DNA from 2 places in the Paenibacillus glufosinatiresistens genome. Region 1 is predicted to be linked to the other one. Evidence: predicted binding sites of a transcription regulator. Region 1 holds the regulator's gene; the other holds the start of a gene.
The links. Region 1 encodes NrdR, which represses ribonucleotide reductase genes. Its sites were predicted from a motif close to AACACNATATATNGTGTT; they were not measured.

Region 1 (11,131 bases):
TTATGAGGTGAACAACATGATTATGGGCTTAACCGGCGGAATCGCCTCCGGCAAAAGCACCGTGTCCGCCCTTCTGCAGCGCCGCGGCGCCCGGCTGGTGGACGCGGATGTCATTGCCCGGGAAGTTATGCTTCCCGGACATCCGGTTCTGGCGGCTGTCGTGGAACACTTCGGAAGAGACCTTCTGCTGCCGGACGGGAGCCTGAACCGGGCGGCGCTCGGAGAGCGGGTATTCGGGAACCCGGAGGCTCTGCATACGCTGAACGGGCTGACGCATCCGGCGATCCGGGCGGAGATTCGGGAGCAAATGCAGAGACTGGACTCGGAGCAGCCGTCCGGATTGGTCATTGTAGATATTCCGCTGCTGTATGAATCGGGGCTCGAAACGATGTTTAAATCGGTTCTGGTCGTCTACGTGCCGCGAGCGGTACAGCTGGAGCGTCTGATGGCCCGGAACGGATTGACCCGGGAGCAGGCGGTCAAGCGCCTGGATGCACAGATGGACATTGAGCAGAAACGGCTTCGGGCCGACTATGTAATTGACAACAGCGGGAGTCCGGAGGCTGCGGAGGAGCAGGTCGGACTTTTATGGGACAGGCTGGGCCTGTCATGAAGTGGCTCGTGAAGAAGAGAGTGCTGCTTGTCCTTCTGCTCGGATTCATCGGGGTGCTCTTCCTCAGCACCAACTGGATGTCCTGGTTCTATCCGATTCATTATAAGGATGATATTCGCAGACACAGCGTCACCTATCAGGTCGATCCGTTCCTCGTCGCGGCGATTATCCGGGTGGAGACCAACTACAAGCCGGGGCGCGAATCGAGAAAAGGCGCTATCGGCCTCATGCAGCTCATGCCGGATACGGCCAAATGGGCGCTTGAGAAGGCCAAGCTCCCCGATGTCTCGATGGACAGGCTGAAGAAGGAGCCGTCCGCCAACATCGAGCTCGGAGCCTGGTATCTCGGCTCGCTGCTGCAGCAGTTCGACGGGAACCGGACGGCGGTCATCGCTGCATACAATGCGGGTCCCGGCAAGGTGCAGAGCTGGATAGACGAAGGAACCTGGGACGGCAGCTTCGACACCGTCAAGGACATCCCCTTCGGCGAGACGCGCCATTATGTACAGCGGGTCATTTATTATTATAATCAGTATACGGAGATTTACGGCACCTTCTGAAGGCGGGAGGAAGGAACCGGAAGAAGAGCCGGACATTCTTTCGAATGTACCGGCCCTTTCCGGGCAAGCTTATAACGGCAGATTATTTGAAGCTTCCTGCCAGCTGTTGTTCGGCGATGGTTACAAGACGCTTCGTGATGTAACCTCCGATCGAACCGTTCTCGTAGGAAGTTTTATTGCCTTGGTATCCATCCGGGGAAAGAGTGATACCAAGCTCCTGGGCAACTTCAAATTTCAGTTGTTCCAGAGCGGCGTTGGACTTCGGTACAACCAGGTTGTTGGAGTTGGAGCTTCCACTGCTCGACTGTGCCATTTCTGTTCACCTCCTATCGGGTTGGTAACTGTATTATGTACCGCATTCCGCCCGTTCATGAGTTCATATTATCAGGTGTTTTTTGGAAAGGAAGTGAATCGATGAAATGCCCCTACTGCGACCATACCAATACGAAGGTGCTGGATTCCCGGCCGGCCAATGAGAATAAATCGATCCGCCGCAGGCGGGAGTGCGAGAACTGCAGCCGCAGGTTCACGACGTTCGAGATGGTGGAGGAGACCCCGCTAATTGTCATCAAGAAGGACGGAAGCCGGGAAGAGTTCAGCCGGGACAAAATTCTCCGTGGGCTGATCCGCGCCTGCGAGAAGCGTCCCGTATCCGTCGAACGGCTGGAGATGATTGTGTCCGAAGTGGAAAAAGCGCTGCGCGGCATTGCCGTCGCCGAAGTCGACAGCCAGCAGATCGGAGAGCTGGTTATGGAACAGCTCTACCCCGTGGACGAAGTGGCCTACGTCCGCTTCGCATCCGTCTACCGTCAGTTCAAGGACATTAACATGTTCATGAAGGAACTGAAGGGCCTGTTGTCCCGAAATCCGAAGGAGACCGACGCTCTGTAGGAGACTTCTGGCGCTTTCGGCTTGCGGTAGGGAGGGACCGGACGGGCATTGTTCGGTCCCCTCAAAAAAAGGGTTGCGTTTTGGTACAAGACCCTGTATAATCTTTTCTTGTGAGCGGTTGAGAAATTGTCGCTGTGGGGCCTTAGCTCAGCTGGGAGAGCGCATCGCTGGCAGCGATGAGGTCAGGGGTTCGATCCCCCTAGGCTCCACCATAATCGAATATGGACTCTTAGCTCAGTTGGTAGAGCAGTTGACTCTTAATCAATTGGTCCAGGGTTCGAGTCCCTGAGAGTCCATCAGGAGAGGAACGGCAGCAATGCCGTTTCTTTTTTTTGGGGTGTTCAGGGGTTGTTATCGTCGTTTGTATGATCGCAAAAAAAGTGTTGCAAAGACCCGGGAAAGCCTGTATAATCTTTTCTTGTGAGCGGTTGAGAAATTGTCGCTGCGGGGCCTTAGCTCAGCTGGGAGAGCGCATCGCTGGCAGCGATGAGGTCAGGGGTTCGATCCCCCTAGGCTCCACCATAATCGAATATGGACTCTTAGCTCAGTTGGTAGAGCAGTTGACTCTTAATCAATTGGTCCAGGGTTCGAGTCCCTGAGAGTCCATCGCGAAGAAACGGCAGCAATGCCGTTTCTTTTTGCTTGTCTGCCAAAAAGCAGCTTACCCGTGATGGGCAAGCTGCACTTCAAAACCGTCGGGGTCCAGCACGTAGAAGAAACGCAGGTCCGGACGCGGCGCGATGGGCCCGCGCGAGACAGGGACGCCGCAGCCGTTGAGCCGTTCCATGGCGCCCTCCAGGGATTCCGTCTCAAATCCGATGGAGATGCCGCTGCCGGGGCGAAGAGCCGCCTCGGAGCCGGTCTCGATCAGCTCCAGCTTGGGCTGACCGGGAGATCCGAGCATGGCGATCCGGCGGCCCCGGCTCTCGAATCGCCGTTCAACCGTAAGTCCCAGAATACCGTGATAGAAGGCCAACGAAGCCTCCAGATCGCGCACTCTCAGCGTTATCCAGTTCATTTGTAGATTCATATCAGGGGATAGCTCCTTCTCATCTCAGGTAATCGAAGCCTCGTAGATGGCCTGAATCGAGCGCTCCAGCGCCGCGTTGAAGGCTTCATCCGTCTGAGCGGCTCCCAACCCTTCCGAGAGGGCGCGGGAGAAGCTGGCGATCAGGCCGTGGTTGCGTGCCAGGCGCTGGTTCGCTTCCTGCTGCGGATACCCGCCCGAGAGGGCGACAATGCGCAGAACATGAGGGTTGTCCATCAAATCGCGGTAATAATTGTCCTCGCTGGGAAGGGAGAGCTTCAGCATCACCTCAACGCCTTCATCCAGCGCATCGAGCTGGCGGGCAAGTTCGGCTTTCAGCAGACGCTCCGAGTCGGCTTTGTCGGGCTGACGAATATCGACTTCGGGTTCGATAATCGGCACGAGGCCTGCGGCTGCGATTCGTCTGCCGAGCTCGAACTGCTGCTCGACCACCTCGCGGATACCCTCAGGATGAGCCGCGGCGATAACCGACCGCATCTTCGTGCCGAAGATCCGTTTGTCCGCTGCCCGTTGCAGCAATTCATCCAGGCGGGGAATGGGCTTCAGAAGCTGTACCCCGCCGCTTGGAGCGGCCAGCCCTTGATCCACTTTCAGGAAGGGCACAATTCCTTTCTTCTCCCATAAATAATCTGCAGTAGGCATGCCGTCAATACTCCGGTCCATCGTATTCTCGAACAGAATAGCGCCGAGAATGTACTCGGACCGGAAGGCCGGACTCTTGATGATCCGGGTCCGCATTTCGTGAACAAGCTCGAACATTTGATCTTCGTTCGAATACCGGTCTGCGGCGATGCCGTACAACCCCAGCGCCTTGGGGGTGCTTCCGCCGCTCTGGTCCAGCGCGGCGATAAATCCTTGTCCGGAACGAATCCGATTGCGTTGTTCTTGGTTCATGACACTTCTCCTTTCGCTTTCAGCGGATAATGAGGCAGTTGCCCTCCACATTATAGCACCCTTAACAGGACGTTCCGAAACCGCAGAGAACCGAGGTGAGGATACTTGGCCGCTGCATAACGGCATGACGGGAGAAATGTCACAACCCGTCCGATAAAATTGTGATACACTAAAGCGGCGCAACGCCAAATCTTCACCCCCTCTTTCATTGCCCCTCTTTTTTTGTCCCTTTGATTCACCGCAATAACGCGTCATTGCTTAACGAGATGACGCGACAGTATGGAAAATGTGAACTAATTAGACATTGTTCGCCCTCCTTTATCCTCTTTTTTCTGATATATTTCATTTATTCGTCATAAGCTCCCTATCTCGATAACTTTTATGCTTTTATGTGGAAGGTATATTGACGCATTCTGGCTTGCTTTGTATAATGCTCACAAGGATGAATAAATAACCATCGGTTAAATCCTTAGAGCGAGACAGATCCACATACATAATTAGGGGGGATTGGATTTGAGAAGAGGTAAATTCATGTTGGCCGTCAGTATGGTAATGGTTCTGCTTGCAGGCTGCGGCAACTCCGGCAACAATGCAGCGGATAAGGCTCCTTCAGGTTCGGCTCCGGCGGCTGCCAGCTCGGCTCCGGCCAAAACGACCGGAAGCAAGATTCTGAACCTTGGCAAGGATGTGGAGCTGGCTTCCATGGACTCGGCCATTGCGACGGACGGCCTGTCCTTCGAAGTGATCGCCGATACGATTGAAGGCCTGTATACCGTCGATGAGGCGGGCGTATCCCAGCTTGCGATGGCCGAGAAGGCTGATGTCAGCGCAGACGGGAAGACCATTACCTTCACCATCCGGGATGCCAAGTGGTCCAACGGCACCCCTGTAACGGCGCATGATTTTGAATTCGCGTGGAAGCGGCTGGTGAGCCCCGAAACGGCGAGTGAATACAGCTTCATTATGGGGGTGGCCGGCGTCAAGAATGCAGACGACATCGTCGCAGGCAAGAAGGGCATCGATGAACTCGGCGTGAAAGCCACCGACGACAAGACGCTTGTCGTGGAACTGGATCGCCCGGTCGCCTTCTTCAACTCCTTGATGGCATTCCCGCCCTTCTATCCGATCAACGAAGCCTTCTATAAAGAGAAGGGCACCGAGTACGCGCTGACGGCCGACAATCTGCTGGCCAACGGACCGTTCAAGATGGACAAATGGGATGTCGGCGGGACGACATTCTCCCTCGTCAAGAACACCGATTATTACGACGCCGGCAGTATCAAGCTGGATGGACTGAACTATCAGGTCATCAAGGATACCCAGCAATCCATCCTGGCTTACGAGAACGGCGATCTGGATTATGTTCAACTGTCGGGCGAACAGATTTCCAGCTACCAGGACAGCCCGGAATACCACAGCATCGTTGCCGGATACCTCTGGTACCTGTCTCCGAATATGAAGGTCAAGGGACTGGAGAACGTCAATCTGCGGAAGGCGCTGTCGCTTGCTTACGACAAGCAGGCCATTGTGGAGGAGATCCTGAAGGACGGATCGATTGCGGCTGACTTTGCGGTTCCGACCCAGCTAGCCACCGGACCGGACGGGAAGGACTTCCGCGAAACGGCGGGAACTTATCCGACCACCAACAAGGAAGAAGCGGCGAAATATTGGGAGCAGGCGAAGAAGGAGCTTGGCGTGGATTCCCTGAAGTTCGAGCTGCTGTTCGAGGATACGGAATCGGCTACGCTGGTTGCCCAGTTCATTCAGTCCGAGATCGAATCGACGCTTCCCGGCATCACCTTTGAACTGAAATCCCAGCCAAAGAAGAACCGTGTCGAGCTGATGCAGAAAGGCGACTATCAGATCGGTCTTACGCGGTGGGGCCCGGACTATGCCGACCCGATGACTTATCTGGATATGTGGGTAACCGGAAGTCCCAACAACTACGGCTTCTGGTCCAACCCGGAATATGACGCGCTCATCAACAGCGCGAGCAAGGGCGACCTGGCTTCCAAGCCGGAAGAACGCTGGGAAGCGCTGAAGAAGGCGGAAGGCATCGTGATGGATCAGGCTGTAATCTTCCCGGTCTACCAGAAGGGGAATGCCGTTCTCATCAAGCCGAACGTAACCGGTCTGGAGTTCCATTCCGTGGGCGTCAACGTCTTCTACAAGCATGCTGACAAGAGCTGATTAAGTTAGCGGCACAAAGGGTTGTTAACCGGATTACAGCAGGGAGCCCCCTGCTGTAATTCCATATTCGGGACGGGAGAAGCTTTCTTCCGTCCCGGTCTATGAACGCTAGAGCCTACCCGACTTGAGGTGAAATCATTTGAGAAGCTATGTGCTGAAAAGGCTTGGCATTGCTGTGATAACCATTCTGGTCATTCTGCTGTTCCTGTTCCTTATGCTGGAGTTCATGCCGGGTTCTCCGTTCAACGATGAGAAGATTACGGCCGCGCAGCGGGCGGTGCTGGATGCCAAATACGGTTTGGATCAGCCTGTATTCATTCGTTTTTTTCATTACATCAAGAATATGCTGACCGGGGATTTCGGCGTCTCCTATGTGATCCAGAAGAACATGCCCATCTCCGCCATGCTGGAAGCCCGTCTTCCGGTGTCCCTGCAAATCGGCTTTCAGGCGGTCGTACTCGGCGCGCTGATCGGACTTGTGCTCGGAATCGTCGCTGCACTGAAGCATAACAGCTTCATTGACAGTCTGACGACCTTTATCTCGGTCATCGGCGTCAGCTTTCCGTCCTATGTATTTGCGCTGGCCTTATCCTTCTTCCTGGGCTCCAAGCTGAAGTGGTTCCCGATCCTGTATACCGACCATAAGCCCTTCGTTTCGACCGTACTGCCGACCATTGCGCTGGCCATGTTCACCGTCGCCACGGTCGCCCGCTTCGCCCGGTCGGAGATGATCGAAGTGCTCGGCTCCGAATATATGCTGCTGTCGGAGAGCAAGGGCGTGCCTCGCCGGCGTCTGATCTGGGTTCATGCGCTCCGCAATGCGCTGATTCCGATTATAACCGTATTGGCCCCGCTGATCGTCGGTCTGATGACAGGGAGTCTGGTCATTGAACAGATCTTTGCCATCCCCGGCATTGGAAGCCTGCTGGTTACCGCGATCCAGGTCAATGACTATAATGTGATTCTTGCGGTAACCTTCGTCTACAGCCTGATGTTCATTCTCGTTATGCTGCTGGTCGATATTCTGTACGGCATCATCGATCCGAGAATCCGGCTGGCAAAGGGGGAGAACCATGGCTGATCTGACACCGGCAAGCGATCTGAACCGCTTCGACCAGGGCGATTTCCATCTGGCGGATAACAGTCTGCGCGCCCGGATCGACCGCAATTACTCCAGTCAATCATACTGGAAGGACGCCCTCGTCCGTTTTCGGGCCAACAAGGGAGCGGTCTTCGGGCTGATTATGATTATTCTGATTGCCGCACTGGCCATAATCGGACCGATGATGAGCGATCATACGTACAAATCCATGAATATCCGACATAAGAGTCTGCCTCCGCGGATTGAGGGCTTCGACAACACCTTCATCTTCAACGGGGAAGTCAAGGGCGTTAATCTGTATGAGAAGCGCAAACTGGACGATGTCTACTATACCTTCGGCACCGATACGCTGGGCCGGGACCTCTGGACCCGAACCTGGCAAGGGACCCGGATCTCGCTCTATATCGCCGTGATCGCCGTGGCCATCGACATGATAATCGGCATGACGTACGGACTTATCTCCGGCTACTTCGGCGGAAGGGTGGACAGCCTGATGCAGCGGTTCATCGAAATCCTGAGCGGTATTCCCAATCTGGTTATCGTCACGCTGCTGATTGTCGTTCTCAAGCCGGGGCTGGTTACGATTACGCTCGCCCTTATGATCACAGGGTGGATTGGCATGAGCCGGGTCGCCCGGGCCCAGATGCTGAAGCTGAAGGAGCAGGAATTCGTGCTGGCTTCGCGGACGCTTGGCGCGCGGAACTTCGGCATTATCTTCCGCGACATTCTTCCGAATATCTTCGGCCAGATCATCATTATGTCCATGTTCTCGGTGCCGAGCGCCATTTTTACGGAAGCGTTCCTGGCCTTTATCGGACTTGGAATTCCGCAGCCCATGGCCTCACTCGGATCGCTCATCAGCGAGAGCTTCAAGTCGATGACGATTTACCCGTACATGATTGTGCCCCCGGTTGTCGTGCTGGCTCTGCTGATGCTCAGCTTCAACCTGCTGGCCGACGGACTGCGCGATGCCCTCGATCCCAAGATGAAGGAAATGTAGGAGGATAACCCTATGAGCGAACCGGTACTATCCATACGCAATCTGTCCATTTCCTTCCGAACCGGCAACGGCATGGTCAATGCCATCCGGGGCGTGGATCTGGATCTGCACAGAGGCGAGACGGTAGCCATCGTCGGCGAGTCCGGCAGCGGCAAATCGGTTACCGTCAAAGCGATTATGCGCATTCTGAGCGGCAACCAGACGATCAATTCGGGTACCATTGCCTTCCGGTATGAACGGGAGGGAAGACAGGTCACGGAAGATCTGCTGAAGCTCTCCAAAAAAGACATGCGCAGCCGCATCAACGGCAAGCGCATTGCCATGGTTTTTCAGGACCCGATGACGTCCCTGAACCCGACCATGACCGTAGGCAACCAGATCATGGAAGGCATGATGATTCATCTCAAGAAGAGCCGGGCGGAAGCCTACAAGCGGGCGCTGGAGCTGCTGCAGCTCGTCGGCATTACCGATCCGGAGAAGCGGATGAAGAGCTACCCGCACCAGCTGTCGGGCGGGATGCGGCAGCGGGTCGTTATCGCCATCATGCTGGCCTGCGATCCCGAGGTGCTGATCTGCGACGAGCCGACAACGGCCCTGGACGTTACGATCCAGGCCAAGATTCTGGAGCTGATTAAAGACATCCAGAAGAAGACGGGCATCTCCGTTATCTACATTACGCATGATCTTGGCGTAGTGGCGAAGGTGGCGGATTATGTAGCCGTCATGTATGCCGGCAAAATCGTGGAGCGCGGCAGCGTGAACGATATTTTCTATGACCCGCGCCACCCGTATACCTGGGGCCTGCTCTCCTCCATGCCGGATATCGAAACGGAGAGCGAGAAGCTGTTCTCCATTCCCGGAAGCCCTCCGAACCTGCTGCATCAGGTAGAGGGGGATGCCTTCGCTCCCCGGAACGTATATGCGCTGAACATTGATTTCAAACAGGAGCCGCCGATGTTCCGGGTATCCGATACCCATTATGCGGCGACATGGTTGCTGCATGAGAATGCGCCTGCCGTGCAGATGCCGCAGACGCTGCGGGATCGGCTGGACAAGGTCATGAAGGAGGTGGGGGACCCGTGGAAGACAGACGCCCTCTCTTGCAGGTAGACGAGCTGAAACAGCATTTTCGCATGAGCGCCAAGTATACCGTGCATGCCGTCAACGGAGTATCCTTTGAAATTGGAGAAGGCGAGACCTACGGTCTCGTGGGTGAGTCCGGATCAGGCAAGTCCACGATCGGCCGCTCCATTATCCGCCTGTACGAGCCGACCTCGGGCCGCGTGACTCTGGACGGCGTCGAAATCTCCGGCAAGCTGAATGCGAAGGAGCAGAATCTGCTGCGGACGAAGGTACAGATGATTTTTCAGGACCCGATGGCTTGTCTCAATCCCCGCAAAAAAGTGATTGATATCATCGCCCAAGGGCTGGATATTCACAAGCTCTACCGTTCCCGGCAGGAACGGACAGATAAGGTGCACCGGATCCTGGATAAAGTCGGGCTCTCGCGCGAGCATGCGAACCGCTATCCGCACCAGTTCTCCGGCGGCCAGCGCCAGCGCATCGGGATTGCCCGGGCGCTTATTATGGAGCCGAAGCTGATTATCGCCGACGAAGCAATCAGCGCGCTTGACGTATCCATTCAGGCCCAGGTCGTCAATCTGATGAAGGATATTCAGGAGGAGACCAAGACGGCTTATCTCTTCATCGCTCATGATCTCTCAATGGTCAAATACATCTCTGACCGGATCGGCGTCCTGCACCTTGGCTATATGGTAGAGACCGGCACAACCAAGGATATCTTCGAGAATCCGGTTCATCCCTATACGAAATCGCTGCTGTCGGCGATCCCGCATGCCAACCCGATCAAGGAGAAGCAGCGCGTGGCCCTGAGCTATGATTACCGCACGAGCGGCATTGATTACAGTAAAGGGACCCAGCAGATACTGTCGGATACACACAGGGTGCTGGCGACGGATACGGAACGGGCAGCCTGGACTGCGGCAGAGAGGGCCGCCCTCTAAGCGAACCGGCCGCAGGCGCTGTCCGCCGGAAATAATCCCGGCCCACCCATTCGGGAAGAACATCCGCGCCTTCCGGGCAGCGGATGTTCTTCTTTTTGGCAATGGAAAAGATCGTTTAACCTTTGGGCCTTGGAATGGTATGATAGAGGGCGGGAGGTTGAATGATGAATAACGAGAAGAATATTAACGATACAACGGAAGATACAACTCTGGAGACGCCGGAGGGGACAAGCCAGGAGAACGCCCCGGAAGCCGGCCAGGAGAATGAAGGCAATCCAGAAGCGCTCAATGAGCTGGTGAAAGCGGTTCATCATAACGGGCTTGTTGCCCTAGGCATGCATTTCAAGGATGTGGAGGGCCGGGTAGTCGGTTCGGACTTCTATGGTCCGGTCTTTATCTTCCGCGTCAGCGACAAGAATGGCGACCGGTATGCCTGCGGTTATTTCCTGCGCGAGCTGGTCAATCGCTTCCAGTCCGGGAACGACCCGGCAGGCTGGATGGCTTCTTTCTTCTACGAACTGATGAAGATCGAAGGAGGCAAGGAGCTTCCGGAACCGCCGTCGGGCGAAGAAGAGGCCAAGGCGGTTATCGACAAGGTGCTGGTTCCTCAACTGATGGAATCCATCCGCGACGAGTTCGACCCGGAGCCGATTCATGCGGGTCTGGCGCTGAATGAGGAGTACGGCCCGGTCTTCGAAGCCGGATTCCCGTCGATTACCGAGGGAAACAACGTCTGCGCATTCCCGCTCCATCTGCTTCTTACCCATCTTCAGCTGAACCGCGACCCGTCGGAGCTGCTCATCCAGGGG
Region 2 (11,131 bases), 150 kb from region 1:
AAACCTAATGTTTTTTCAAAGAAATCAACTGCTACATTAATGTTAGGTACGACAAATCCCGAATGGTCAATGGTTCCTTGGAAAATTGAATTTTTCATAAATTTCATCTCTCCTTATTTTCTAGAATCGCTGGACTAGCCGCTATAAAGTGTTGATTAGTGTTGATTAACTACCACAATACTTATTATAATAGACTCCAAAGTTAATACAATAATCAATGAATCCATAGTCTGTTCATTAATCATCACAATCACAGTTTACTGAAAGGGCGGATAATTTGTCAGAGAAAATGGATCGCAGAAAACTTCGCACGAAAAACTTACTTCGCAAAGCTCTTTTGGAACTAATCGAGGAAAAAGGCGTGGACGCTATCACAGTTAGTGATATTACCAAACGAGCCGGACTCAATCGTGGAACTTTCTACTTACATTATCAAGATGTTAGCGACCTTTTAGAACAAAATAAATCAGAGGTTTATGGAGGACTAAGAGAGATTATTGTTCAATTGAGCTTTCTTGAATTATTTAACTATGCTTCTAAAGATGAGCCGTATCCAAAAATTACAAGAATTTTTGATTTTTGTAAATTTCACAGCGAATTTTTTAAAGTCATTTTGGGACCCAAAGGAGATCCATCATTTCTGGAACAAATAAGCCGTTTTATGCAAAACCAATTATCACAGAAGATTCCGGAGTGGCAGCCTCAACAAAATAAAGTCATCGTCCCCCTCGGCTATTTGATAACCTTTGTAATATCAGCCAATATGGGAATCCTTCAACATTGGTTTGCGATGGGCTTAAAAGAAACACCTACTGAACTTGCTTTAATAATCACTCGAATTGTTAGTCAGGGTGTAATTGCTTCTGCCGGCTTGAGTCCTACAACAATTCCAGTGCAAGAATCCGGGACTGGAACATACTTGAATTGAAAAATGGACAGCTGCATAAACGCAGCTGTCCATAGGAGAAACCATTTGAATAAAATGAACTTCCATAATCCATCACACTCAGCGAAGTGCTTTTTGTTTCGGTATTAACTTACCCGCATCTGCTGTATCCGCAATTGCTGCAGGACTTGCAGCCCTCGATGTTAATCAGCGAGGCCGAGCCGCAGGACGGGCACAGGTCCCGAGAGGCCGCGGCGGCATGGTTGTGGCCGTGGCCGCCGTGATCGCCGCTGCCCGCTTCCGGAGCCGCAGCCGCCGGAGCGATCTCCGGTACCTCAAGCGCCAGCGTCGCGGCGATCGGCGCATGGGCGTGCTCTTCGGCCGCGTTGTTCTGCGCGTGCGTCTCCAGGGCCTTCGCTACGGCGTCGGCGATGGACTCGACGCGGTTCGCGCCGAAGCCGATCGCGCCGGAGCCGCCGATGCCTTTGAGGTGCTTGATAAGCAGCTCAACCTTGTTGCCGTGGTCGCCGTAGCGCAGGAACAGCGAGCAGACGCGGCCCAGCGCTTCGGCCATGGCGAACACGTCGGAGCCGGCTTTGCCGACGTTCAGGAAGATCTCGGCCGGCGTGCCGTCCAGGTCATTGATGGTGATATACGCCATGCCGAACGGCGTGTTGATCTTGTACGTCGCACCGCGCAGCACCTGCGGACGCTTCTTGTACTGGCGGTCCATGTCGCCGGCCGCCGGCGAAGCCGGAATGGCGGCCGGAGCAGCCGGGGCCGCAGAAGACGTATTCGCGGCGGAGACATCGGACGCCGCACTTCCTGCGGAAGCTTGGTCAGCGGGAGTCTCTTTCTTGTCGTCCTTCTTCTCGGTCTGGAGCACCTGCGTGTCGCGGCTGCCGTCGCGGTAGATCGTTACGCCTTTGCAGCCGAGATCGAAGGCCAGCTCGTACAGTTCCTTCGTCTCTTCGACAGTGAAATCGCTCGGGCAGTTCGCCGTCTTCGAGATGGAGCTGTCCACCCAGCGCTGGATCGCCGCCTGAACACGGATGTGATCCTTCGCCGACAGGTCCATGGAGGTCACAAAATAGTCCGGCAGCTCCTCGCCCGGATGGGCTTCCAGCCATTCCTGGGCAATCGGCACGAACTGCTCGTCGAAGCCAAGGCGGCTCTGGCGGAAATATTTGAACGCAAAATAAGGCTCAATGCCGGTTGACGTTCCGACCATGGTACCGGTACTGCCGGTCGGCGCTTGGGTGATGACGGTCACGTTGCGCATGCCTTTGGCGCGGATCGCTTCGGCAACTTCCGGATACACCTTCTCCATGTTGGCCATGAAGCCGCTCTGCATGTAGAGCTCGGCGTCAAAGGCCTGGAACGAACCCTTCTCCTCGGCGATGTCGGCGGATGCCAGATACGCTTCGCGGGCCATGAAGCCGTACAGCTTGTCCAGGAATTCCAGCGATTCCGGACTGCCGTAGCGGACGTTCAGCTTGATCATCAGCTCGGCCAGACCCATGGTGCCCAGTCCGACGCGGCGTTCCTTCTTCTGGTTCGCCTCGTTCTCCGGGAAATGGTACGGCGTCTTGTCGATCACGTTGTCCAGGAAGCGCACCGAATAGCGCGTAACCCGGCTCAGTTCATCCCAGGCGACGTCATGCTTCTCTTCGTCATAGAACTTGGAGAGGTTCACGGCCGACAGGTTGCAGACGCCCCATGCCGGCAGACCCTGTTCGCCGCACGGATTCGTGCAGATGATCGGGTTGAAGTACCAGCTGTTGGACATCTGGTTGTAGTATTCCATGAAGACCACGCCGGGCTCGGCGGACTTCCAGGCGGATTCAATAATGATTTGCCAGATTTCGCGCGCTTTGACTGTGCGGTACGGAATGACTTTGCGCCCCGCAGCCTTCCACTTGGCCAGATCGCCGTCCCAGACGTCGTCATAGTCGGCATCGGTCGTATCCGGGAAGACCAGCTCCCAGTCGAGATCTTCCTTGACAGCCTTCATAAAATCGTTGCTGACGCATACAGACAGGTTGGCGTTCGTCACCTGGCCCATCGTCTGCTTGACGGTGATGAAATCGAGCACATCCGGGTGCCAGTCGTTCATCATCAGCATCAGCGCGCCGCGGCGGCTGCCGCCCTGCTCGATCAGTCCCGTCGTGTAGCTGAACAGGCCGCCCCAGGAGACCGAGCCGCTCGACGATCCGTTGACGCCCTTGACGATGGCGCGGCGCGGGCGAAGCGAAGACAGGTTGATGCCGACGCCGCCGCCCCGGGCCATAATCTCGGTCATTTCGGACAGCGTCTCCATGATGCCGCCCCGGCTGTCCTTCGGCGAAGGAATGACATAGCAGTTGAACAGCGTCAGTTCATCGCTTGCACCGGCGCCGGCCGCGATCCGGCCTCCCGGGACGAGCTTCCAGTCGTCCAGAATGGAGCGGAAGTTCTCGGTCCACTGCTCCTGCAGCTCGGGCGTCTTCTCGACCGAAGCCATCGCCGCCGCGAGCCGGTCCCACATTTCCTCCGGCGTCTTCTCGATGTTCAGGGTCAGCTTCTCTACGTCCGACTCTACCAGCTGGCCGCTGCGCGTCTTGACGGTCACCGTCCGGCCGCTGCGTTCGACAATTTCGCCGACTTCCTTCGTCGGGAATTTCGGATCGTCCTTCGTGAGCACCAGCACGACATCGCCCACCTTGGCATTGTTCGTGTCGGCATCCTTCCAGGCATAGCGGTCCAAAAAGATTTTCTCGCTCAGGCCCTCCAGGCGCTGATTGCGCTGCACCGTACTCATATAAAATAACCCCTCCTGATTCCATAATCCGATTGTTGTCACTATCCAATAACCCCTCAAGGAAGCGCGTCAAACGCCGAGTTCCCATATTTTTCACAATATGTAGTGGGGTTCAGCCTTTCAACTATACCACATATTGTATCAAAAAGTTTAGTCCAAAATCCGTCCTCCATCTCCCTTTTTTTGGCCAAACGCTGGGCCGGAGGGGGCAATAGCTCGGTTTTTCGGACCCGGGGACCCCATAAACCGCGCCGGATCGCGCTTGACACGGTTATGAAATCTTTGAATCCGAGCCATACTACTAGTCAACTGTGTTCCACAGAACCGCCGGAGGAGGCCGCCGCATGAATTCCAACGCCGAGAACGCATCCATCACTGCCGATTCAACCGGTCCGCAGCCCGCAGACCTGCCCTTTCCCGGCATTCCGGCCGCGCCCTCTCCCCTTCCCGTCCCTCTCCATATCGACCGCAGCTGGCAAGGCGAGCTGTCGGAACGGCTGGACCGGGGCGGGCCCTGGGGAGACTGGCGGCTTGCAAGACTTGCGGTGGAAGGAGAGGCCGCAACCCTGGTCACAAGCTTCGACGAACTTCAATGCCTCAAACAGCTGAGCAGCCTGTCTCCCTTGCCCCATCAGAGCGAGACCGCCCGCCGGGTGCTGCTGGAGATGTCCGGCCGCGCCATTCTCGCGGATGAAGTCGGACTCGGCAAGACCATTGAAGCGGGCCTGGTGCTGAAGGAATACCTCGTCCGCGGGCTGGTGACCCGGGCGCTGATTCTGGTCCCTGCTTCGCTGGTGCTCCAGTGGGTGCGGGAGCTTAATGCCAAATTCGGCATCCCCGCCGTCGCCCAGAAGAAGCATTATTCCTGGGACAATGAGATTGTCGTCGCTTCCATGGACACGGCCAAGCGCGATCCCCACCGCGAGCTGCTGCTCGGGCGGGAATACGACATGCTGATTATCGACGAGGCCCACAAGCTGAAGAACAAGAAGACGACCAATTATCAGTTCGTTCAGCTGCTTCGCAAAAAATACTGCCTTCTGCTCACGGCCACGCCCGTCCAGAACGATCTGGACGAGCTGTTCAACCTCATCACGCTGCTGAAGCCCGGGCGGCTCGGCCATTCGGGGGAATTCGCCTCCAATTACGTCGAAGGCAAGCGGCAGCCCAAGAACGAGGACCGGCTGCGCGGCGAGCTGGCCAAGGTCATGATCCGCAACCGCCGCGGCGAAGGCGAGGTCTCCTTCACGAAGCGGCGCGTCACGAATGTGCCGCTGTCGCTGTCGGAGGAGGAACGGAGTCTGTACGACGGCGTGACGGCTTTTGTGAAGGAGCAGTATGAACAGGCGGGCGGCAACCTCAGCAGCATGCTCTCGCTTGTCACCCTCCAGCGCGAGGTATGCAGCAGCCGGGATGCCGTCTTCGTGACTCTGGTCAACCTGATGAAGAAGCTCCCGCCCGACTCCCCGCGGCGCGAACGGATGATCGAGCTGCTGCAATTGATCCGGGCCGTCAAGACCAACACCAAGGCCGAGAAGACGCTCTCGCTGATCCGGGACATCAACGAGAAGGTGATTGTGTTCACCGAATACCGGGCGACCCAGGAATATCTGCTTCAGTATTTCCGGGACAACGGAGTCGTCGCCGTCCCGTATTCGGGCGGAATGAACCGCGGCAAAAAGGATTGGATGATGGACCTGTTCCGGGGCCGCGCCCAGGTCATGATCGCCACTGAAGCCGGCGGCGAGGGCATCAATCTGCAATTCTGCCACCAGATGGTCAATTTCGACCTGCCCTGGAACCCGATGCGGGTCGAGCAGCGGATCGGCCGGGTGCACCGGCTGGGACAGCTCCGCGATGTCTGCATCCACAATCTCTCTACACTCGGCACAATTGAAGAGCATATTCTGCATCTGCTGCATGAGAAGATCAATCTGTTCGAGATGGTAATCGGAGGGCTCGACGACATTCTGGAGCGGTTCGAGCAGCGGGAATCGCTGGAGAAGAGCCTGTACAAGATTATGCTGGAAGCCCGGAGCGAGGATGAGATCCGCCAGCGGGTGGACTCCATCGGAGACGAACTGGAGAAGCTCCGCCGGTCCGGCGGGGATGCGGAACGGAGGATGACGCCATGACGATGAGTTCAAGCGAAGTCGCCCGGCAGGTGCTGGATTATCTGGCGGCGACCGAATGCATAATTCTGGAGAAATCGCCCGCCCATGTTACCGTCAAGCTGTCTCCGAGGGCCGACCGGATGCTGACCGACCGCCCCTATTATTGGGGGTTCGTGGACCGGACCGGCGCCGAGCCCCAGACCCTCTCCTTCACCTTCGTGTTCGATCCCGAGAAGTACGACCGGATGGCGGCGGAGGGGGCTCCCCAGGTTCCCCCGCGGAATGCCCCCGGGACTCCGCAGCAGACGCAGCGGGCACCGGCCGTGCAGCAGACGCTCGGGACCGCGCCGGGTGAGGAGCAGCAGGAGAGGGAGCCGCACGAGGGAATGCAGGAGCAGCCGCAACCCGCGCCGCAGGAGGGCATCCTGGCCCGGTACTTCGGCGTAGCGCCGATGGTGCCCCGTCTCGGCCCCGGGCTGATCCGCCGGGAGGATGTCACCTTCGGCAGCCGCCGGCTGCGTCAGATCTGGGCCGCCTCCCGCGAGGAAGGCCGGATGCTCCAGCTGTTCGAGCAGCCCGGGGTCCGGCAGAGAACCACGCTGTTCTCGGCGGCTTACGAGCCCTGGCTCGCCGTCTGCTTCAAGGTCGGATTCCGCTGCGATCTGAAGCGGGAAGAGCTGCATATGCTCGGCGTGTCGCTGCTGGACGGGCGCGTAGCCGAAACGTTCGATGAACGGCTGAACCGGCTGGAGCTGACGCCCAGGCTTCCGGAGAATGTGCATATCGAACCGGCGGGCCTCACCTTGGAAGAGGGCGCGAAGGTGCTGGAGCAGCATCTGACGGACCGGCTCGCCGGACTGGACTACGGCTGGGCGGAGGCGGCGAGAAGCCGACTGGCCGCCGAGCTGGAGCTGATCGACGGGTATTATGCCGAGCTGCTGAAGGAGCCCGACGAGGAGAAGCGCGCGGCGGTCCAGGAACAGTACGACGGGCGGCGGCGGGAGACGCTGTGGCAGTACGAGCCCCATATCGACGTTACCGCCCTGGTCTGCGGGCTGTTCTACCTGAGAAAGTCCTGGTCCGACCCCGCTCGCTAAATCCGGTCAAAAAGATCGCCCGGTACAGGTCCGGCCGCGCGACAGCAAGCAACAGTCTTTTTGACTGCGCTGTTCTACACTGGATAACAGAACTTAGAAAGTCGGTGATCCCTTGCCTATCCATCCGCATCCTCCCAAGGACGGCCTTTGCGGCTTCAGCCTTCGTCTCGCGTTTGCCGGACTTGCACTGCTTGCGGGACTGGCCGCCGCCTGCGGTCCCGTCTCGGCCGTTGGCGCGCCGCCTGCGGCGGCCGCCGTCCATCCCGCTCCCGTCTCGCTTCCGGCGCCGACCGCAGATGCCGCCCCTTCCGTCCGGCTGCTTGCCTTCGTGCAGGCGGCTGTGGACAAGCTCTCGCAGCAGGAGCCATATGGTTCCTGGATCGGCGCGAAGCCTTCCGTCTACCCGCTTGGACCCGGCACGCACGGCTGGCTTGTCCAGTTGACGGCGGACGGCCGGCGCGTCGGCTATCTTATCGTCACCGCAGCAGAGGACGGCGGCTATGCGCTCTCGGAATACGGAGCGGGCAGCAGCGGCCTGCCCTACGATCTGGAAGCACTCCGCGCCTTCTCCGCGCGGAACGGACTCCTTCTCTCTTCCCTCTCTTCCGGAAGCTGGCGGCTGACGCCTTGCTACAATGGAATCCTGCCTTACTGGAGACTGGACAACGGCTCCGGCGAGCTGCTCGTCAGCGCTGTTCAGCCGGAACTCCTTCCCGTCTCTGCGGCGGCTCCATCTCCCGGTTCCGGCGAGGCGGCGAACGCACCGGTTCTGACCGGGATACTCACTTCCGGGAACGCAGACCGCTACTCGCCGCAGACCGTCATTCGAGCTTCAGCGCCGGCTGAGGACCCTTACGACAATCTGCTCTGGCTGTCCGCTCCCCGTCTGCGGCCGGCCTCGGCAGCCGAGCTTGGTGCGCTGCTTCGCACTTCGCCTGCCCTGGTCTTCCGGGCTTCGGGCACGAATGGGGCAGGCAGCGGACCGCTGGCAGTTACAGGTTGCCAGGCGTGGACCCCCGCCGGGCAGCCCACGGACGGAGCGGAGGTTCTATACGCCGCTGCCGGACCCGGCGGTCAGCGGATGCTGCCGCTGGCTTCGCTGCTTCGGGCCGGAACCCTGCAGGCTTACGCGGCGCAGCCCTGATCCACTATGGACATAAGAAGGCCCCCTGCCCGTTAACGGGAATCAGGGGGCCTTCTTGGTGCTTCTTGGCTTGGGCATCTGCCCTCCGCGAAGAGGGCGTACGGCTACCGGCGCCGTTCTTCTCTGCTTGCCCTCCATACCGACCAGCCCAGCGGCAGCATGCCGAACCACCGCTGGCTCCAGGGCTGCCGGACCGGCCGCTCCCGCTCCGCGGTGCGCGGTCGGTCCATGGCGACCACCATCTTCTCGGTAATGAACCGGACCAGTTCTTCTCCGTCCGAAGCCATGTCTCATCCCTCCATCCGCTTCCGGCTTCCTATACAATAAGGATGTCCGTCGGGGACCCGGTTCATTCGGGAGAGACACGAATAATTCTGCCTGCCGGGGAACAATCTAACAGAAGCGCTCCGAAGCGGCCAGCGGACCGGACGGAACCGCTCCCACTCTATATTCCAGGAGGGAACCCGCCTTGAGTGACCGATTTCTCGTCCCGCTTCGACCGATCGGACGGACGCTGCTGCTTGCGTCCTCTCTGCTGACGACCCTGCTTCTGCCGCCCTTCGGAACCGCCGACGCCGCCTCTCCGGAATCGGGACACCGGGAGACGCTGATCGGCCACGGCCACCGCATCATCCTGATCGACGCCGGGCACGGCGGCATTGACGGAGGCACATCCCACGGCAAAATTCTCGAGAAGGACATCACGCTCGCCATCTCCCGCAAGCTCTTCCTGCTGCTGCGCAGCGACGGCTTCGACACCGTGCTGAACCGGTTCGGGGATTATGCGCCCAGCGAAGACAACCGGTGGCTCCGCAGCCGTTCCCGGCATATGCGGGACCTGGCCCAGCGCAAAGAGCTGGCCGAGACGCTGCCCGCCTCCCTGGTCGTCAGCATTCATGTCAACTGGGCCAAGTCGCCGGCCAAGCACGGTCCGCTGGTCCTCTACCGCCAAGAGGGCCGAAGCTTCATGTTGGCCGAAGCGATCCAGGAGCAGCTCAATACGCTGTACGGCACCCAGGCCGATCCGGTACAGGGCAAGCCCTTCTACCTGCTGAACCGGATTTCGGCGCCGACCGTCATTGTAGAGGCCGGATTCGTCAGCAGCCCCGCAGACCGGGAGAAGCTGACGACGCCTAAGGGGCAGGAGGCGCTGGCCGAAGCCATTGCGACCGGCATCGCCGCCTATCTGATGGAGCTGTAGCGCTCTAGGGGAGCAGCGGCTTGGGCGTCCAATGCCACTCTTCCCGCAGCAGATCGGAAATGCCCACGAAGACCACTTGGTTCTTAAGCGACTCATATCCGGTCCGGATGCCGGCAGCCGTCTGCCGCCCCTGAACCCCTACATGTCCGATCGTAATGCAGAACCGGTTGTCCCGGGCCATCTTGCCCGCCAGCGACATCTGCTTCGACACATGGCCGGCGGTATGGATATCGTCGAGGAAGATCTGGTTCTCCACCTTCGGCAGCCCCATCTCCAGCGCCATCCGGCCGACGACCGAGCGGTAGTTGGTCTTGCTGTCCACGAAGAACAGGCCTCTCTCCCGGCATACGTCCAAAATAATCCGCATCACCCGCTCGTCGCCGGTGACCTTCGAGCCCATATGGTTGTTGATGCCGATGGCATACGGCACATCGTCCAGCGCCGCTTCGACCCGCTTGCGCACTTCGCCGTCGCTCATGCGGGCCAGCACCGCCCCGGGACCCAGCCATTCCGGCTTGCCCTGCCGGGGCTCCATCGGCAGATGCAGCAGCACATCGTCGCCCCGCTTGTGCGCGCGGGCGGCGTCGGCCTGGGTGGTCGGCAGAAAGGGCATGACCGCCACCGTCAGCTTCACCGGAAGCTCGAACATCTCGTCGGTGCCCTTCATGCCGTTACCGAGATCATCAATGATGATCGCCATCCGGCTAGGGGCGGGCCGCTTCTCTCCCGGAACCGGAGTCGAATCCGGCTTCGCCTGATCCCGGCCTGGGGCCGCAGCCGCCGCCGAAGCAAGCTCAACCGTACTCTCCTGTGAAACGCCTGCACGGTCTGCCGGGCCTAGCGCGTAAGCCGCCGGCCCCATCCCCATAACCGCGGCGGCCAGAAGCAGCGCCGCCGTCCATTTGGCCCCAAGCCGCAAGCCCCGTCCCCTTCCTTCGTCTCTGCTCGTCATCCCGTCTTCCTCCTTCTGCCTCAAGTGAAGAATGTTCTGCCTGTAAGGCTCATTCTTTGATTTCGGCGAAGGAAATATGTACGGGCCCTTACGGCCAAGTAATGACAGGTCTCCTCATCCGGTACCCTTTTTATTCCAGATATCCGGCGACCTTGACTGCCCGTTCCAGATCTTCCGGCCGGATGCGCAGCGTCGACCCGGATACTCCCGTCCCGCCGTATACCGCCTCATAGCGGAACAAGCCGCGATGCAGCACGACGGGCAGGCCGGCTTGAATCAGGGATATATCGCCTACCCTGCTGCCTGTCGCCGTCTCGGCTTCGGCCGGAGAAGCCATTTGCACCGTCTCCGCTCCCAGCACCGGCTTCAGCAGATCCCAGTCGATTGGCCCGCAATCCCCCGGAACAATCAGAGCAAAATAGCCCTCCGAACTTACTCCGATCAGCGTCGGAGCCGTCTGTCCCGGCTCAATGCCGAAGAAGGCCGCGCCTTCGCGCGCGCTTCGGATCGGCTTCTCGTGTCGGATAATCGCATAGTCCGCTCCCTGGGCGTCCAGCTTGGCCCGGAGGCGGTCCAACCGGCTGTCTTTATCGTCGCTCACCGTTTATTCTCCTCATTTCCTGTTAACTTGCGAGACCAGCAGGCATTCTCCATAAGCCTCGCACCAGGCCGGGATCATCGCCCGGACCAGCGTCTGGAACAGATCCAGACTCACCGCCTCAATCCCATTCATTCTGGCAGCCCCCTTCTATTCCTTCTGTTCCAGCCGGTACACCGCGCCGTTATCCATGAGGCCCCGGACAAAAAGACGCTCATGCCCAGGGTCCTGCTTGAACTCCATGATCCAAGTAGGGAAGACCCAGTCCATCCAGGTGCGCCGGCCTTCAACCGCAATTCCGACCGTATTGCCGATGCTCTTCCGTTCCGAGTCTTCCAC

Region 2: a site for NrdR is predicted at 3,779-3,796, ahead of RBI05_RS01650 (adenosylcobalamin-dependent ribonucleoside-diphosphate reductase). Genes of this name have one in related genera too.

What each region holds. Positions count from the first base shown of each region.
Region 1 is NZ_JAVFHT010000001.1:221,414-232,544, forward strand. It holds gene coaE (dephospho-CoA kinase) at 17-613, shown strand; gene RBI05_RS00925 (lytic transglycosylase domain-containing protein) at 610-1,173, shown strand; gene RBI05_RS00930 (alpha/beta-type small acid-soluble spore protein) at 1,256-1,486, opposite strand; gene nrdR (transcriptional regulator NrdR) at 1,588-2,064, shown strand; tRNA gene RBI05_RS00940 (tRNA-Ala) at 2,201-2,276, shown strand; tRNA gene RBI05_RS00945 (tRNA-Lys) at 2,288-2,360, shown strand; tRNA gene RBI05_RS00950 (tRNA-Ala) at 2,511-2,586, shown strand; tRNA gene RBI05_RS00955 (tRNA-Lys) at 2,598-2,670, shown strand; gene RBI05_RS00960 (VOC family protein) at 2,726-3,094, opposite strand; gene RBI05_RS00965 (fructose bisphosphate aldolase) at 3,119-4,006, opposite strand; gene RBI05_RS00970 (peptide ABC transporter substrate-binding protein) at 4,520-6,196, shown strand; gene RBI05_RS00975 (ABC transporter permease) at 6,336-7,277, shown strand; gene opp3C (oligopeptide ABC transporter permease) at 7,270-8,298, shown strand; gene RBI05_RS00985 (ABC transporter ATP-binding protein) at 8,311-9,408, shown strand; gene RBI05_RS00990 (ABC transporter ATP-binding protein) at 9,432-10,322, shown strand; gene RBI05_RS00995 (protein kinase family protein) at 10,487-11,131, shown strand, end outside.
Region 2 is NZ_JAVFHT010000001.1:372,004-383,134, reverse strand. It holds gene RBI05_RS01660 (VOC family protein) at 1-98, opposite strand, end outside; gene RBI05_RS01655 (TetR/AcrR family transcriptional regulator) at 278-928, shown strand; gene RBI05_RS01650 (adenosylcobalamin-dependent ribonucleoside-diphosphate reductase) at 1,038-3,686, opposite strand; gene RBI05_RS01645 (DEAD/DEAH box helicase) at 4,031-5,821, shown strand; gene RBI05_RS01640 (YqhG family protein) at 5,818-6,897, shown strand; gene RBI05_RS01635 (hypothetical protein) at 7,010-8,041, shown strand; gene RBI05_RS01630 (YqzE family protein) at 8,146-8,328, opposite strand; gene RBI05_RS01625 (N-acetylmuramoyl-L-alanine amidase) at 8,511-9,242, shown strand; gene RBI05_RS01620 (divergent polysaccharide deacetylase family protein) at 9,247-10,194, opposite strand; gene RBI05_RS01615 (aminoacyl-tRNA deacylase) at 10,325-10,795, opposite strand; gene RBI05_RS01610 (hypothetical protein) at 10,943-11,131, opposite strand, start outside.